2 linked regions of the Colwellia sp. M166 genome follow. The protein of the gene in region 1 interacts with the protein of each later gene in a pairwise test. Links are inferred from orthologs where the notes say so. Each region holds a gene or a part of one and is shown on either strand. Other genes may lie near its edges.

Region 1 (9,319 bases):
GTATCGCTTTATTATAGCGAATATTTATCGATGGGGAATAAACAAACCAAAGCTATCCCTTATCCCCATTGCCGATAATTTAACCTTACTTATCTGTCACATCTAATTTAACCGTTTAGGCGGTGCTCGCGGTAAATATAAATGAGGCAATACTTCTCTTTCACGGCTATCAAATCTACAAAAGGTATTGCCATCAATGTCGCATGACAAATATGCGTACCACGGGTTTAAATCGCCCCTAGCGTAGCTAGGAAATGGTGATGCATCTATTCCATGACCTTATCTATTGACCTTTCTTGTATTATTTTTCTCTGTGCGCTTATCAGCGCTTGCCTATTTATGACCTTTATTTGAGGTTTTAGTCAACTATCTCTATAGAAAGCTTTAGTGGCATGGTTAATTTATCCAAAGCAATGATACAAAGAATATATAAAGTAGAAGGTTTTTATCTTCTTTGTTTCATTGTTTTGATAAAGGAAATATAAGTAGCTTTAAAAAATTGTTTCATTTATTATCCAACAATCGTTTTGCGCATCTTATTTAAGACAGATTATAGGTGTTTTGAAACGATTGTTATAGTATTGCTGACTTGGTACTAAGCAACCCTATTATTTACATAGGACTCACTCACTCACTCACATAGTGAAACGAATTCTTATAGATATATTGAAAGATGCATGTAATGGCTAATCAATAGCTTTTGCTAATGATTGCTGATTAGGCCGCTTTTATAAGCGGCTTAATTGTTTCTAAAGCTCACTCACCTGATCAAGACAAAGCTGCTTTATAAAGTAAACCTAAAACGTTCTATATTTCCGTATTTAAGCTATCTTAATTCTCAACTTAGCGGCTTTCTCAAACTTATAATACCAAACCTATTAAGTTTTTTTTCTCTCAGCGCTTACGTATTGAAGTTCAATTATTCTGTGAAATACCCAGCTAGATAAATCCTCAAGAGCTGAATTGAGTACTAGCGACTTGTGACATTAATCAATTTATCTTATTTTTGACCTTAATCAAGTTTTCCGTTACTACTGTTGAATATGGCGCGGTGACTGAATATTTTGTGATATATTAACCACCAATAGTGCGAGCTATAGACAGGTTATGTCGTTTTTGCTTTCGGGTATATGAACTTTGCGTTGTTACTGAAATGAAAGTGACATTTTTCCGAGTGATATAGCTAGGAAAAGCTGCCCATAATTGTTAATCTTACCGCGCTTAAAAGCAACATCGTAGAACATTAGGTATTCGTTTTAATAAATTTAATTAACGCGTCTTATTCGACAATTATAGGTATAAATTAAATAATATGACTACATTTTGGCTGGCAATTTTATTACTAATCGTAATAGCATTACTTATTGTATGGCGAATTTTTACTGCAGCAAATAATGCTATTGGTGCGGAAAATGGGAATATTCGACAAGAAACTAATGTGACACTTTATCATGAGCATTTATCACAGTTAGAGCATGACCTAGCAGAAGGCAGTATTGAACAAGACAGTTTTCTGCAATTGAAAGCCGAACTAGACAAAACACTTTTACAAGATGCTAACTCAAGCGAAAACAATATTACAGAGCAGCAACAAAAGTCTTGGCTATGGCCGGTTGGTATTGCTTTTGCCATTGTTAGTCTGAGCTTCTATAGCTATATGATCCTTGGTGCTTACCCACAATTAAACTCACCTGCTGCGCTGAATGAAAGTGACGCTCACAGTGAATTGTCTCCAGAGCAAATGCTTGCTTATCGCTTACAACAACTTCAGCAAGAAATCGCAAATGATCCAACGAATTCCCAAGCACTATTTAGTTTAGGTCAGGCTTATATTTCAGTTGGTGAGTTTGATAATGCTATTGAAGCCTTTGACGGTGTTATAACGCAAGTAGGTGAGCATGCCGAGTTGCTAGGGCCGAAGGCTCAGGCGATGTATTATAAAAATAATCAAGTGATAAATGACGATATTCAATTAGTTATAGATAAAGCTTTAGCTTTAGATTCACTTGATGCCTCTACCAACATCCTGTTAGGTATGGACAGTTTTAGTAATCGAGACTTTGCAAAAGCAGTAAAGTACTGGGAAACTGTTTTAAACAGTGACCGTCCAGGTATCAGCAAGCAAGCTTTAATAGGGGCGGTAGAAGAAGCTAAAAATCAATTACGTATGAGTAGTGATGGCGGTGCATTAACAGAAACTGCACAAGGAGTTGACCCGACATTACCTCGACTTAATGTTAATGTTTCTTTAGCGTCAAATGTTCAAAAGGCATTAATGAACAGTGAAGACAAAACGGTATTTATTTATGCTATTGCAGCAGATGGTCCTCGTATGCCTTTGGCTGCGGTAAAAATTAAAGCCAGTGATTTACCATTAAGTATTGTTTTAGATGATAAGCAAGCGATGACGCCGCAAATGCGCTTGAGTAGTGTTGATAAAGTTCATATCTACGCGGTGGTATCTATGCAAGGCAATGTTGGCATTAAGCCAGGTGACTTCAAAGTTGAAGTGCTTGATATAGATGTGATGGAAAAAAGTCCGATTAACATGCAAATATCGGCGCAAGTACCATAAGAGATAATTGATTCTGTGCTGCAGTAATTATGTTCACTAGCGGTAGTTACCGTAGCATAGGCTTAGAGAAGATTTGAAATTAACTAACGTTAACTTTAGCTGTGTGAGTTAAATTGAGTTTAGTTTTAATAATGTTTTAACATTGATTTACAGGAATTATCATGATCCCAGAGCTCGGCCATTTCGCCCTCATTATCGGATTAGCTTTTGCTTTATGTTTAAGCATAGTGCCGCTAATAGGTGTTGCGCAGAACAATCAACAATTAATCAATAGTGCCAAACCTTTAAGCTTTGGTTTATTTTTCTTTGTCGGCATTAGTATTTGTTTATTAGCTTATAGTTTTACCGTCGATGATTTTTCAGTTAAATATATTGCCAATCATTCGAACAGCCTCTTACCTTACTATTTTAAAATTAGTGCGGTGTGGGGGGGGCATGAAGGCTCAATGTTATTTTGGGTATTCGCTTTAACTGGTTGGACCTTTGCCGTTGGTGTTTTTAGTAAACAATTAGAGCGAGAGTTTGTTGCACGCGTTTTAGCGGTCATGGGCATGATCGCTGTCGGTTTTATTTTATTTACCTTGCTCACTTCTAATCCATTTGAACGTTTGCTGCCTAATTTTCCAATGGAAGGGCGAGATTTAAACCCATTATTACAAGATATTGGTTTAATTATTCATCCACCAATGTTGTATATGGGCTATGTTGGTTTTTCTGTTGCTTTTGCCTTTGCTATTGCGGCTTTAATGGCGGGAAAAATGGACGCGGCTTGGGCTCGTTGGTCACGCCCTTGGACCGTAGCTGCTTGGTCATTTCTATCGGTTGGTATCGCCCTAGGTAGTTGGTGGGCTTATTATGAACTTGGTTGGGGCGGTTGGTGGTTCTGGGATCCTGTAGAGAACGTTTCATTTATGCCTTGGCTTGCAGGTACAGCGTTAATACATGCACTGGCGGTAACAGAGCAACGTAATACTTTTAAACACTGGACTTTATTACTGGCGATATTTACATTTTCATTGAATTTACTTGGTGCCTTCTTGGTACGCTCAGGGGTTATTACCTCAGTACACTCTTTCGCTGTTGATCCAGGGCGAGGTATGTACTTATTAGTCTTGTTAGCGATAGCGGTGGGCGGTTCATTAACCTTATATGCTATTAGAGCCTCTAATGTCAGCAGCCCTAATCGCTTTACGCTATATTCACGTGAAAATACTATTTTAGTTGCTATGTCGATTTTAATTACGGCAACCGTGACCATTTTATTAGGCACATTATATCCGCTGATTATTGATGCCATGGGATTGGGCAAAATTTCAGTTGGTGCCCCTTACTTCAATGCGGTATTTATTCCGATGATGATCGCGTTATTTGTTTTTATGGGCATAGGGCCACTTATTCGCTGGAAAAAAGCCCGCAAAGGCGAGCTATCTAAACACTTGAACTTTATTTCTATTTTTAGTGTCTTGTTCGGTATTATTTGGCCATTTCTGTTTGCCGGTGAATTCAACTTTATGGTCTTTGTTGGTATGACCTTAGGTTGCTGGATTGTATTAGCAGTATTAAAAGACGTATTTAATAACGCTAAACAAGCGGATGGACGTTGGAAGTTTTCAGCTGTTCCGCTTAATCATATAGGTATGGCTGTTGCTCATGCTGGTATTGCGATTACCGTTATTGGTGTCACTATGGTGTCTTCTTATGAAAAAGAAATTAATGTTAAAATGTCACCAGGTGAAAGTGTAAAGTTATCAGGCTATACCATTGAATTTGCAGGTACAAAAAATGTTTTAGGCCCTAACTATAGTGCCATTCAAGGTCAAGTTAATGTCTTACTTGATGGTGAGTTTATAACGCTATTAAAACCTGAACAGCGCACTTATACGGTCGAAAGCATGGGCATGACAGAAGCGGGTATACATACCAACTTATTACGTGATATTTATGTGGCGTTAGGTGACCCATTGGGCCAAAACTCTTGGTCAATGCGTTTATATTATAAGCCGTTCATTGTCTGGATTTGGTTAGGTGGGTTCTTCATGGCAATAGGTGGCTTTTTAGCGATATTGAGTAAACGTTATCGCAAGCGCGTATTAGCTACAGAAGAAAAGCTTAAACAATCTAACCCTGTCGTTTTACAAGAGGCATAAATTAATGAAAAGTATTATCCGTTTTATACCATTAATTTTATTTATTTTATTAGGGGTTTTACTTTATAGAGGCTTGTTTCTTAATCCTCAATCGATGCCGTCGGCTATGATAGGTAAACCTCTACCTGAGTTCGAATTACCAAGCTTAACAGCACCAGAGCAAATGTTGGGCCGTGATGATTTACAAGGTGATATTGTCTTACTTAACGTCTGGGCTACTTGGTGTATACAGTGTAAATATGAACACCCATATTTACTCAATATTGCTCAAGATCCACGTATTAAGCTCTATGGCCTTAATTTTACTGATGATCGTAATGCTGCCTTACAGTGGTTGAAGCAATACAAAGATCCCTATGTGCTATCTATTTTTGATGAGCAAGGGGCTTTAGGTTTAGATATTGGTGTTTTTGGTGCGCCTGAAACTTTTGTGATTGATCATAAAGGCATTATACGTAAGCGTTTTGCTGGGCCAATTAATGATATGGTATGGAAAAAAGAGTTCTTGCCGTTAATTGAGGTTATAGTAGCTGAAATGGCACAAGGGGCATCTTAATGAAGCATCAAGCAAAACACAATTATATAGCTAGGTTGCAAAAAACGATTGGCTTTGCAGTCAGTATTATATTGTTGAGTTTCTTGTCGATAAGTAGTGCTAATGCAAGTCCTGTTGACACTTTTCAGTTCAAAGATGAAGCAACTAAAGTACGCTTTCAAGTTTTATCGAAAGAGTTACGTTGTCCTAAGTGCCAAAACCAAAATTTAGCCGATTCAAACTCTAAAATAGCTGTCGATCTAAGGAAAAACTTGTATAACCTCTTACAAGAGGGCAAGAGCGATCAGGAAATTATCGATTTTATGGTTTATCGCTACGGAGATTTTGTGTTATATCGTCCACAATTAACCAAGCAAACCTATATTTTATGGTTTGGACCCCTGGTCATTCTGATGGGCTTTATTGTCAGTTTAATATTTGTTTTACGTCGACGTAGCAAACTTAAGGCAAGTGAGCTTAATCTATCGTCGAGCGAGCAAGCTAATTTGGATGATATTCTTAATAAGAAATAAAAATTAATCCCGCTACTTCGATGCAAAAATAGAGTAAGTGTTACAGTAACGCTTACTCTTTTTTGATCTAAAAGCTGAAATTGTGAAAGTCTATTTTCAAAGCAAGTTGGTGGTTATTTGACCGTTATTTCATCGCCAGAGTAAAAGAGTTTCATTTTCATTATTATTGGGCTAACATGCCCGTTCAAATTGTGATTTTAAAGCGTGTAAGTTGGTAAAATAACCTTGTTAGTTTGTTATTGGAGTGAAATTCACTTGTTCATTGGCAGGGTTACGGAACAACTAAAACGTATAATAGGGGTAAGTTAAAACCTCAAAAATCACACCGAAAGTACCATACCCTCGTGTAAAGAGATAAAGATGTTAGAAAATATTCGAGAAAGCTCTCAAGGATTAACCGCTAAGATTATTCTTGGTTTTATTATTTTAACCTTCGCTGTTGCTGGCATTGGTAGCTACAACAACTCTGTTGACACTTCTGTTGCAGATGTTAATGGTGAAAAAATATCACAAGATGAGTTTAATAAAGCTTATCAAGCACAGCGTAATCGCATGGCGCAGCAATTTGGTGATATGTTTGAAACATTATCGGCTGACCCTGGCTACATGAAAAACTTTCGTGATGGTGTAGTTGACAGTTTAATTAATCAAAAACTTGTTGACCAAAACTCAGCCTCGCTTGCTATTCGTGTGGCGGACCAACGTATTAAAAGTACTATTCGTAATATGCCAGAATTTCAAATTGATGGTATTTTTGATAATAATCGCTATTTAGCGATGATCAATCAAGCTGGCTTTTATCAGTCGTCTGATTTTCGTGATTATTTACGTACAGAAATGACGCGTCGACAACTGACGCAAGCGTTAGTTGCCAGTGAATTTAGCTTGCCTTATCAAGAAGACATATATACTGCGCTACAAAACCAGCAACGTGATATTCGTTTTGCAACCATTGATGCTGAGCAATTTAAAGCGACGGTGGAATTAAGCGACGAAGAAATTAATGACTATTACCTTGCTAATCAAACGCGTTTTGAAAATCAAGAGCAAGTCAAGGTTAATTACATCACGCTTGATGTTAATGATATTGCCAAGACAATAGTGTTAACCGATGCCGATATCGAAGCTTATTATCAAACGAACATAAGTCAATACCGTGATGAAGAACAACGCCGTGTTGCCCATATTTTAGTTGAATTTGGTGATGATGAAGCGAGTGCTAAAACCCGTGCCGATGCATTACTGGTAAAAGTTCATGCAGGTGAAGACTTTGCTACATTAGCAAAAGAAAATTCAGATGATACCTTCAGTGGTGAAAATGGCGGTGATCTTGATTGGATTGATGCTGGTGTTATGGATGCAGCCTTTGATGAAGCAGCGTTTGCTTTAACGGATATTGGCAGTGTTAGTGATGTGGTTAAAACAGATTTTGGTTTTCACATTATTAAATTAACTGATTATAAAGCTGAAAATGTCCAGAGCCTCGCAGACGTTCGTGATGTCTTAGTTGCTAAAGCGAAAAATGAAAAAGCACAAGATAAATTTTTTGAGCTACAGCAAGAAATTGCACGTTTAAGCTTTGAGTTTCCAGATAGTTTAGAAGACGCTGCTGGTGCGATAAATACCACAGTAAAAACTTCTGACTGGTTAACTCGTGGCAATAATATTGCACCGTTTAATGTTAGCGCTGTTGTCGATATTGCCTTTTCTGACCTTGTAATTAATGAACAATTAAACTCTGACATTGTTGAAGTAAGTGACAACTTAGCGATTGTAATGCGCTTGAATGAATATCAAGGAGCCAGCGTTAAACCATTAGCTGAAGTTAGCCCGCAAATTAGAGATATGCTTATTGCGCAAAAAGCTTCAGAAAAAGCACTAACTGTTGCAGATGAGCTATTAGTTGCATTTAAAGCGGGTACTGATATTACGGAGCAATTAGCAGAGATTGGTGCAACAATGGAAGTTAAAGCTTCGGTTGCTCGCGTTGGTAGTGGTTTAGATGCAAGTTTAGCTAGAGAAGCATTCAAATTACCTCGTCCTAACGAAGACACTGTTTCAGCAACAACCGTTAACTTAAGTAATGGCAACTTAGCATTATTAGAAGTACAAGCGGTGAACGATGGTGAAGTAACAGCGTCAGCTAATTTATCACAGCAATTAACCCAGCAATTAGCACAAGCGGCCTATTTAAGTTACATAGAATCGCTAAAAGCAGATGCGGATATTGTTCGTCGAGAAATAGCAGCACCAAGTTCTCAATACTAGCTTTTAAGAGCTCAATTCAAAAAAACCAGCCAACAGGCTGGTTTTTTATTATCAAAATTTCACTATTTAACCTAAGTTCGGGTTAATGGACTTTATAACCTGTTGATTCATAGTGTTATTGGCTAAATTATTCACGATATTTTTTAAGTGAAAGATTAAAAAAAGCGCAATGATGGAATTTAGGCGCTTAGCAAGGAATTTTTACAAACCAACAGCGAGCTATTGGGCGTAAAAATAACGCTGATAGGCGTTTAAATAGCATTGTTGGGTAAAGTAGCTTAACCCGAACTGGGGTTATTTTAGTTAACGGTGTAAAAGTTGGAAACGCTGGCTCATGATGAGCTTTTTAGTATATTTGTGCTGAGGCTTTTGCAATATATCAGTCGTTTTACCAACCTCTAAGACTTTACCTTTACATAACACCATCATGTCGTCACTGAAGTGCCTGACAATGCCTAGGTTATGAGAAATCAATATAAATGCTAATCCCATCTGCTGCTGTAAATCTAACAGCAAATTTATTATTTGAGAGCGTAGTGAGGGATCAAGTGAGGCTAATGCTTCATCAAGAATGATCACTTGCGGTTTCAAGATAATCGCTCGTGCTAATGAAATACGCTGCTTTTGACCACCAGAAAACATATGAGGGTAAAAACTCATATGTTCAGCCAGTAAACCTACTTTCTTTAAAGTGTCACGGATCAATTGATGACGTTCGGTTTCATCAAGATCGGTATTGAGTTGCAGGGGCTCATCTAATAGCTGCTCAATAGTCAGACTGGGATTTAAGGTTGTGCCTGAGTCTTGAAATATCATACGAATATGTTGGCAACGTTGCTTAAAATTTCCTGGTGCTAGCGTTTGACCATTTAAACGAATGTGACCGGTCGTCGGCAATTCAGCACCAACCAGTAACTTGGCTAAAGTGGATTTACCTGAGCCAGTTTCTCCAACAATGGCCAAAGTTTTATGCGCCATAATATCAAAAGATAGTGGCTCTAATGCGGCCACGCATTTACGGTTAAACCAGTAATTTTTATCTTTATAGGTTTTACTTAAATTAATAACTTGTAATAGCACATTACTCACGAGTAACTATCCTTTAATGGGAAATGGCAACTCACTTGATGACCATGAAAGTTTGTAATTTTCGGTGCGTGCACGCATTTTTGTTGCGCACGTGGACATCTAGGGCCTAAGCGACAACCGATAGGTAAATGTTGCAAAATTGGAATACTGCCAGGTAAGGTCATCAATCTGG
Region 2 (9,480 bases), 490 kb from region 1 along the record:
ATTTTTGTTTGTACTGAATTTAAGGTAGCTAGCCCTTGTTGACGGACATATTTAGCCCCTAACCAGGCGGTAAAAATAACGATAGCAATGGTAGGCCAAAGCCCAAAAATAGCACCGACCTGCAGCAAAACGGAAATTTCAATAATCGGAATAATAATAAAAAATATAAATAACAGGCGAAACATAATCGCTCCTAATCATCTTTAATGAAACTAATATGGGGGTTAACGGGTCTTTTTCAAGCAAGCAAGCTTTTTAGCTACTTACTATTGGGAAATATATAACTAAAGTGAGACCTTACAGATTAAGAAGTCTTAAGGTATAACGTACACTCATACTATTTAAACAACTATAACGAACACACGTTACCTTGTGATAAGTTAAGCTTTTATTAAGGTGTTTTTGATAGGCTAGTAAGCATTACAACCGACCTATCTCGATAGTAGCGACAATAACACTCTTATGAGTGTGTAGTAGCTAAGAGATAAATTATTTGTGTTGATATTTTACCTAACATTATTTAGGTGTATCATGAACTAGCGCATGCCGTTAATGCGACGCCACATATAATTCAACACATTTAATTCAATTTATAATTGCATTAAACAAGGGTCTGATAAGACATTTTTTAAGATTATCACTTTGAACATCCAGCAAGGTGGTTATCAATATTCAAACTGGATAAATGAGTCTTTAAAATAACGGTTATGAAAAAAATTGTTGCTGTTTTTTGGTTAGTTCTTGCCAGTTTATCTTTTGCTACTACGCCTTTAGTCAATGCCCAAGAATCTATTTTTAGCTCTTCTGCATCATTATTTAGTAATGATAATGAATTTTTAAGAGTTGACGATGCTTTTATTTTTGATTTTCATCAACAAAAAAACAAATTAAAAATAAGCTTTAATATTGCTGAAGGCTATTATTTATATCGTCACCAATTTAAGTTTTCTACAAAAAATGCTGTTATCGTACCGGTAAACCTACCCGAAGGTGAGCATCATGAAGATGAGTTCTTTGGTGTTCAGCAAATATTTACCGGACAATTAGCCTTTACTGTTGATATTGAACAAGCTAATAGCGATGCCAGTATTACCGTGCGTTATCAAGGTTGTGCCTTTAAAGGTTTATGTTACCCACCAACAAAAAAGACCATAGATTTAAGTAGAGTTGATTTAACGGCGAGCCCTACTAGCAATACACAAAACGTATTAGCAGCATTAGATGCAAACAATTCACCGCAAGCTAGCAACGATACAAGTAAAATAGTTGCTGACAGCAGTGAACAACATCAATTAGCTGATATGCTCAAAGGTGACAACATCTGGTTAACACTGGTGGCATTTTTTATTGGCGGTTTGTTGTTGTCTTTCACCCCCTGTGTTTTTCCTATGTATCCCATTCTAACCGGTATTATTGTTGGTCAAGGTGATAAACTTTCAACAAGAAGAGCCTTTGCTTTATCGTTTGCTTATGTTCAAGGTATGGCGGTTACCTACACGTTACTTGGCATTGTTGTTGCTATTGCAGGCGCACAATTCCAAGCTATGTTTCAACACCCTATCGTACTTATCGCCTTAAGTATTTTATTTATTTTCCTAGCGCTTTCGATGTTCGGTATATTTAATTTAGCGCTACCAAGTAGCTGGCAAAACAAACTCAATCAGCTTAGTAGTAATCAAAAAGGCGGCTCTTATGTTGGCGTATTAGTGATGGGTGCTATTTCTGGTTTAGTGGCATCGCCATGTACTACCGCACCATTGACCGGTGCATTGTTATACATCTCGCAATCAGGTGACATATTACTTGGTGCTTCAGCATTATATGCACTAAGTTTAGGTATGGGTTTACCGTTACTCGTACTAGGTAGTTCAGGTGGTAAGTTGTTACCTAAAGCAGGTAACTGGATGAATGTTATTAAGAACATATTCGGCTTATTACTACTTGCTGTGCCGATATTCTTATTAGAGCGTTTTTTGCCTGTATTTGTTATCGACGTGCTTTGGGCTGTACTTATTTTGGCTACCGCCGGTTACTTTTATACCGTTAATCAAAACTCGGCTAAAACCTTTGGCTTTGGCTTGCGCAGTATCATCATCTTTTTAGTCTTCTTTATTGGTGCTAATAAGGCTTACCAGTTAATTTATCCAGTAACTCATGTTGCCACATCAACACAAACTGAAAGCCATGGTTTTGAGCAGGTAAAGAATCTAACAGAGATGAATCAAGCAATTGCTAAAGCTAATGCAGAAGGCAAAACGGTTATGGTCGACCTTTATGCCGACTGGTGTGTTGCATGTAAAGAATTTGAAGAATACACCTTCTTTGAAGCCAACGTGCAAAAATCACTATCAAATACCTTGCTGTTGCAAATAGATTTGACTGATACTGGCTCAGAAGACAGCCTTGAACTGATGTCTCATTTTGATATTTTTGGTTTACCGTCGATTTTATTCTTTGACAAACAAGGTAATGAATTACCACAACGCAGAGTCACAGGTTTTATGGCTGCTGATGAATTCTCAGCGCATGTAGATAAGACATTTTCACTCTAACTTTTGCCTTGTATACGTCAAGCTGACAGTCATTTAATAAAAAGCGCCAAAGGGCGCTTTTATTTTGCATATACGGCGTAAAATTAATAGTTTGTGGAGCCATTGATATAACATGTAAAGACTAAAACCATCAGTTGTTTATTTGCATTGCTATATCAATAAATCACCACGTCATTACGGTATAATTTGATTAATATCAGAAGTCTTAAGTGCATTCAGCTTAATGACTATCCGAGCTACTTAACACCTTCCAGCAACCATCAACCATTTCATGCTCAATAAAGTCGAAAATTTCAGCTTCAGGGATAGGTTTTGAAAAGTAATAACCCTGAATAAGATCACAATCATTTTCAGTTAAACTGCGCAACTGAGCTTGTGTCTCAACACCTTCAGCAGTTACGATAAGTCCTAAATTCTTCACCATTGCAATAGTTGACATAATGATTTGGAAATCGGCATGATTCTCTAACATGCCAAAAACAAAGCTCTTATCTATTTTAATGACATCAACAGGCATGCGCTTTAAGTAAGCTAATGAGGAGTAACCTGTGCCAAAATCGTCAATGGCAAAGCTAAAGCCTAATTCCCGTAATGCATCCATGGTTTCTATCGCTTTATCTATATCTTTAACCAAGGTTTGCTCGGTTAGCTCTAATTCAAAGTTTTGTGCATTAACCTTAAACTCTGCAAGCAATCGCTTTAAGTAATCTGGCAGATTAATATCAGCAAATTGTGCTGCCGATAAATTGATCGCAATAATGACATCACTTAATCCCATATCTCGCATACGACAATATAATTCAAAACAACGATGAATGACCCAATAACCTAGTGCAATCATATGCTCAGAGTTTTCTAAAATAGGAATAAAATCATCAGGAGAAACCATACCTCGCTCAGGGTGTTGCCAGCGTAATAAAGCCTCAAAACCATGAACTTTATTAGTTTTTGCCACCAACTGTGGCTGTAAACTTAAACTAAACTGTCCTTTGGCAAGCGCTTGCTTAACTTCACCCTCCATCATGACTCTCTGCGCTACACGCTGTAACATATCACCATGATAAACAAAGTACTGATCACCACCATTATCTTTTGCTTCATACATAGCAATATCGGCGTGACTGACCAATTCACTGGCTTGTATTAAACTACCGTCAGTCATGGCTATACCAATACTACTGGTGACATAAAACATGCCTGTACAAATTTTAATTGGTTGTTGAAAGCTTTTTATAATGACTTTAGCCAAATTTTCAGCATCTTCATATGAAGTATTGCTCTCTAATAAAATAACAAATTCATCACCACCAAAACGGCAAACCATATCAGCACTACCAACACTCAGGTTAATTCTATTTGCCGCCTCAATCAGTAATTTATCGCCCTCACCATGTCCGTGACTATCATTTACCTTTTTAAAGTCGTCCAAATCAAGAAACAAAATGCCAATATTACAGTTATTACGTGTACCCTTTTGTAAGTATTTACGCAGTTGATAATTCAACATATTACGATTAGGTAGCCCCGTTAATAAGTCATACATCGCAATATTTTCGAGCTCTTTGGTTTTTTGCGTTATTTCTATATTGAGTTTCTCTAGTTCATAACTCAAATCTGTCGTGGCATTAATCAATACATCTATTTCATCTGGAAATACTTTTGATTGCGCTATTCTTGTCTGGCGAAATTGAGTAAATTCTTTACGTGCTAATAAAGGTAATATATCTGAAAGTATTGATAGCTTCTTAATAGAAGGTCCCGCAACAAAATATACTAAAAAAGCCAAAACAATAAAAATGGCTAACGCTGACAATATAAACTGCATACGATGCGCTTGATATTTATCAATAAAAGAGCTGACATCATCAACTTGCGCCATATAAAAGTCTTGAGAAGCTGAGGATGCTAACGGTAATAAATTAATCAAATAACTACGCTGTTGATACTCAACCTGTAAACCGTCCATTTTAACCTTTAACAATAATTCAGACGGCTTACTCTGAGTAAAAAGCGTTTTCATTAATGGCGCAGCAGAAGAAGTGACAATTTTTGCTTGAGCTAAGGTCGACGCCTGTGCTTTATTAAAAGCGACAATCGCCACTTGGTTCTCTAGTGCTTGATTGATTGCATAGATAACATCAACAAATGATATCGCCATAGTGACAATCGCCATTTCACCTCGAGCATTCAATATCGGTATCGAGATTAACTGTTGGCACTGTTGCACACAGCTTAAATAGTCATCAGGAGAAAAGCTTGCACTCACTCGCTGCATACTTGCAAGCACCTGTTTCGATAATGGTGCAGATTGATAAATAGGCTTAAGATCACTAGAAACTAACCATAACGCTTCAACATTATGGTTGATTTGCAAAGCATCAAACTGTTGCTCTAAAGCGTTGGCAGCATGTTTGAAGTTTGACTGCTCTTTAAGTTGAATAAGATCGGTGAATGATTCTAACCAAATCCGTGCTTGTTCTCTAACAATGCGACTTTGCAGGTTAAATTGTGCATTGCCTTGTCGTAATTTAGTGCTTTGATATTGAGAAAACTCCTGATCTAATCGAGCAACCGACAATATAGAAATTGACAAGCTTAATAGCAGTAAAGCACTGACAACTAATACAAATAATTTAACTGAAACACTAACAAAACGAATCTTCATCATTAAAACCAATACATCAGTTGAATAGCCCAAACCTGCCAGTTTTCATTTGCATTAGCAACGGGGTTAGGTTGTACGATTGGCGATAGCCTAGCGCCACCTTGCATCCAATGATACTCAGCATTCAACCGAAAGTTACTGCTAAAATCATATGAAAGTCCAATCATAGTATCATTGTGAAAACCAAAATATGAGGGTATTAAACCGCCAGAATTTTCTGCCAACTGACTACCATTCTTATCATCTTTATTGGCGTAAAAACGCTCATAGCGAGCCATTAATGACAGATCATTTATTAAGTGATAACTGCCCTGCAGGTAATAGCCTTGCCCTATTTCATCGCGATGAAAGCCAGGAAAATAAAATTCACTGGTAAGAAAGCGCTCTTGAAAAAGTTCGGCACTAAATTGCCAATGCTCGCCTTCATACAAAGCATTAGCGGTATAAAACTGAAATGCAAAATCACCATCAGAAAAAATATCAGTTTCATCTCGTTGATAAGAAAAGCTAGCATCAAGTGCTGAAAGGCCAAATCGCCATTGTGAAAAAGCTGGCCGCCAATAAATACTTGCTTGAGCATCTAGAGCATGCTCTAGCGTTCCCTGTGCCGACTTACCGAGCACAACGTTAGCCTGCTCATCTGAAATGGCACTTTTTCCTCGGCTGAAGTTAAAGTCAATATCACCGAAATAATCATCACTATATTTCAACTTAACCGCAGCACCATCACCACCAACGGCAATATCTCTAAAACCATCAAAATACACCACTTGCGGAATAAGAATAGACGGCCGTGCAAAAGGAATATCACGAGTACTTGAATATAACCAATGGTTGTTTTTTACGCGACCAAAATAGAAGCTAGCTTGCCAAGCTTCATTATAAAAGGCATTCCACTCCAAAAGTAAGTAATCTACACGAAGGCCGGGATGATAACGATTCCCCCCATTAAGGTAGACTGCCTGACCTGCAATACGAAAATCATTATTAATTTGATACGAGGCGTTAATGCCCACTTCGGTTAACTCTAACGATAGACTTTCATCATCATTAATATAATTACTTTTATCTGCGTCAATGATGCCTTGAGCAACAAAGCCATGAATTTGTAATGACTCGCTTTTAACCTCTGCGGCACTGAGATTAAAAATCAAACAAAAGTTACACATAACACTGAAATAATAACAGCTTAAATGAGACGGTTTACTCAGTAACTTTAATGACATTAACATCTTTGGCCTCCGATAAATTTTCCACATAGCCAATAGCACCTTTAGTTGACTTTATCGCTTTGATAAGTTCGCTTTCACTGGCCACTTCAATAGGTGCGACACCATAACCTGAAAATGTTAGCTTGTTCCATATACGGTCAAGTTGATAAGGAAATAAACGCAACTGCTCTTTGCAAAATTTTTGATGGAGTGGACTTTTGCTCGCTAAAACATAGACCACAATAGGCGTGCCATTTTTCCAATGGGCTTGACGCATGGAATATATACGGCGCAATTCGTTAACCGACAACGATGCGGTATCGGCCGTGATATTAGAAATAATATTAATTGCATATACTGGAGAACTAAAGAGTAAAATAATAATAGCAATTTTTAATAATATGACTTTAATAATTTCATCCTTGTAATTAATAGAAGGCAAAGATTATTTAACTCCGCTTACTCCTATGATCAGTTAAACCAATGAATTAATTAAAATTCCTACAGCATTCAGTTTAGTAAATTTATTATAACTTACCTAACATTAACAGCTTTATTTTCTCCCTCAAGTGATTAGACCAGTATTTTGCTGCTATATTCTGCGAAAACACTATAATAATCGTCAAATGAGATTAATTACGACTTTTCAGTCAAATTTATTTCAAACTTATAGTTAAATATGACATGATGCAGTATTACTTAACAATTAAGGTGTTTTTGCCGAAGATGACTACAAAGTTTAACATTTTAGTTTTAAATGGTCCTAATTTAAATATGCTAGGTAAACGTGAGCCAACGATTTACGGCTCATCATCCCTAGCTGAAATTATAGCAAGCTTAACTAGCATTGCCGATAAAATGAACCTACAGCTGAGCCATAAACAATCAAACGCAGAACATATATTGATTGATGAAATTCATGCCAGCTTTGAAAAAATAGACTTTATTATTATCAACCCTGCAGCTTTTACACATACCAGTGTTGCGCTTAGAGATGCTTTATTATCGGTTAATATTCCATTTATTGAAGTTCATTTATCTAACGTCCATGCACGAGAGTCATTTAGACAACATTCATATTTATCAGATATTGCAGTAGGCGTTATCAGTGGTTTAGGCACCAGTGGTTATGAATATGCTTTAGATTTTGCAAGAGATTGGTTAACACACAACACATAGACACTTTTACTTAAGTGATGATATTCACTTAAGTTTTTTATCAATATAAATTAAATAATTATCAAAAGGTATTCACATGGATATTCGTAAAATTAAAAAATTGATTGAGCTAGTTGAAGAATCAGGCATCAACGAGTTAGAGATTTCTGAAGGCGAAGAGTCAGTACGTATCAGTCGCGGTGGCACAATTATGCAAGCGGCACCTATGATGCAAGCTACGCCTATGATGCAAGCAGCACCTGCAGCTGCTGCGCCAGTTGCCGCAACAGAAGCTGCTGCTCCGGCAATAACCGGCCATATTGTTCGTTCACCTATGGTGGGTACTTTCTACTCAGCAGGTTCACCTGATGCTCCGGCATTTGTTGAAGTGGGTCAACACGTTAACGCTGGCGATACGCTATGTATCCTAGAAGCGATGAAAATGATGAACCAAATTGAAGCCGATAAATCAGGTGTAGTCAAACAAATTTTAGCTGAAAACGAAGATGCTATTGAATTTGATCAACCGCTATTCATCATTGAATAAGCCCAACCAATAAGGGTATTTTCATGTTAGATAAAGTTGTTATCGCCAATCGCGGCGAAATTGCCTTAAGAATATTGCGCGCTTGTAAAGAGCTTGGCATTAAAACGGTTGCCGTTCACTCGACAGCCGATAAAAATCTTAAGCACGTATTATTAGCTGATGAAACCATCTGTATTGGTAAACCTTCAGCGATGGATAGTTACTTAAATATTCCTGCTATTATCACCGCAGCAGAAGTTACTGACGCAGTTGCCATTCATCCAGGCTATGGTTTTCTTGCTGAAAATGCAGATTTTGCAGAACAAGTAGAAAAGTCAGGTTTTGCCTTTATTGGCCCTAAAGCGGAAAGTATTCGTTTAATGGGTGATAAAGTGTCAGCAATTAAGGCGATGAAAGCCGCTGGCGTACCTTGCGTACCTGGTTCTGATGGTCCATTAACGGAAGATAATGTAGCTAACTTAGCGCACGGTAAACGTATTGGCTACCCAGTGATCATCAAAGCCTCTGGTGGCGGTGGCGGTCGTGGTATGCGTGTCGTTCGCAGTGAAGAAGATTTAATCGAGTCTATTCAACTAACGAAATCTGAAGCGCGTTCGACTTTCAATAATGATATGGTTTACATGGAGAAATTCCTAGAAAACCCACGTCACGTTGAAATTCAAATTATGGCTGATGGCCAAGGCGGTGCAATTCATTTAGGTGAACGTGATTGTTCAATGCAACGTCGTCACCAAAAAGTTGTTGAAGAAGCGCCAGCACCGGGTATTACACCGGAAATGCGAGCAAAAATTGGTGAGCGTTGCTGTAATGCTTGTATAAAAATTAATTATCGCGGTGCTGGCACTTTTGAATTTTTATACGAAAATGGGGAATTCTATTTCATTGAAATGAATACCCGTATTCAGGTAGAGCACCCTGTAACAGAAATGGTTACCGGTGTTGACTTGATCAAAGAGCAACTTCGCATTGCTGCTGGTCAACCTTTGTCTTATACCCAAGATGATATTAAAGTGTCTGGTCATTCAATTGAATGTCGTATAAACGCTGAAGATCCACGCACATTTATTCCTTCACCTGGAAAAATTACCCGTTTTCATTCTCCAGGTGGTTTAGGTGTACGTTGGGACTCTCATATTTATGCTGATTACTCAGTGCCTCCACACTATGATTCTATGATCGGTAAGTTGATCACTTGGGGTGATAGCCGTGATGTTGCTATTGCCCGTATGCGTAACGCATTAAGTGAATTAGTTATTGACGGTATTAAAACAAATATCGCATTACATAAAGACATTTTAAATGATCAAGGTTTTGTCAACGGTGGTGCAAATATTCATTACCTTGAGA

The links.
Region 2: the proteins of FGD67_RS16850 (region 1) and FGD67_RS14645 interact in binary tests that used the Escherichia coli proteins (3 or more experiments, as listed by UniProt). The link is inferred for Colwellia sp. M166 from one-to-one orthologs.

What each region holds. Positions count from the first base shown.
Region 1 is NZ_CP040755.1:3,724,361-3,733,679, forward strand. What follows is about bases 3,703-6,502. They hold FGD67_RS16850 (DsbE family thiol:disulfide interchange protein), read left to right. Parts: upstream 3,703-4,726; coding sequence 4,727-5,278; downstream 5,279-6,502. Other genes in these bases: FGD67_RS16845 (heme lyase CcmF/NrfE family subunit), read left to right, coding at 3,703-4,722; FGD67_RS16855 (cytochrome c-type biogenesis protein), read left to right, coding at 5,278-5,790; FGD67_RS16860 (SurA N-terminal domain-containing protein), read left to right, coding at 6,151-6,502. In the rest of the region: c-type cytochrome biogenesis protein CcmI, read left to right, coding at 1,313-2,575; more of FGD67_RS16845, read left to right, coding at 2,737-3,702; more of FGD67_RS16860, read left to right, coding at 6,503-8,058; FGD67_RS16865 (ATP-binding cassette domain-containing protein), read right to left, coding at 8,362-9,147; FGD67_RS16870 (oligopeptide/dipeptide ABC transporter ATP-binding protein), read right to left, coding at 9,144-9,319. UniProt on the Escherichia coli protein: Involved in disulfide bond formation. Catalyzes a late, reductive step in the assembly of periplasmic c-type cytochromes, probably the reduction of disulfide bonds of the apocytochrome c to allow covalent linkage with the heme.
Region 2 is NZ_CP040755.1:3,229,292-3,238,771, reverse strand. The notes cover bases 169-3,129. They hold FGD67_RS14645 (protein-disulfide reductase DsbD), read left to right. Parts: upstream 169-707; coding sequence 708-2,552; downstream 2,553-3,129. Other genes in these bases: FGD67_RS14640 (EAL domain-containing protein), read right to left, coding at 2,773-3,129; FGD67_RS14650 (FxsA family protein), read right to left, coding at 169-185. Outside these bases: more of FGD67_RS14650, read right to left, coding at 1-168; more of FGD67_RS14640, read right to left, coding at 3,130-5,220; FGD67_RS14635 (hypothetical protein), read right to left, coding at 5,220-6,449; FGD67_RS14630 (substrate-binding domain-containing protein), read right to left, coding at 6,421-6,870; aroQ (type II 3-dehydroquinate dehydratase), read left to right, coding at 7,155-7,607; accB (acetyl-CoA carboxylase biotin carboxyl carrier protein), read left to right, coding at 7,684-8,133; accC (acetyl-CoA carboxylase biotin carboxylase subunit), read left to right, coding at 8,157-9,480. UniProt on the Escherichia coli protein: Required to facilitate the formation of correct disulfide bonds in some periplasmic proteins and for the assembly of the periplasmic c-type cytochromes.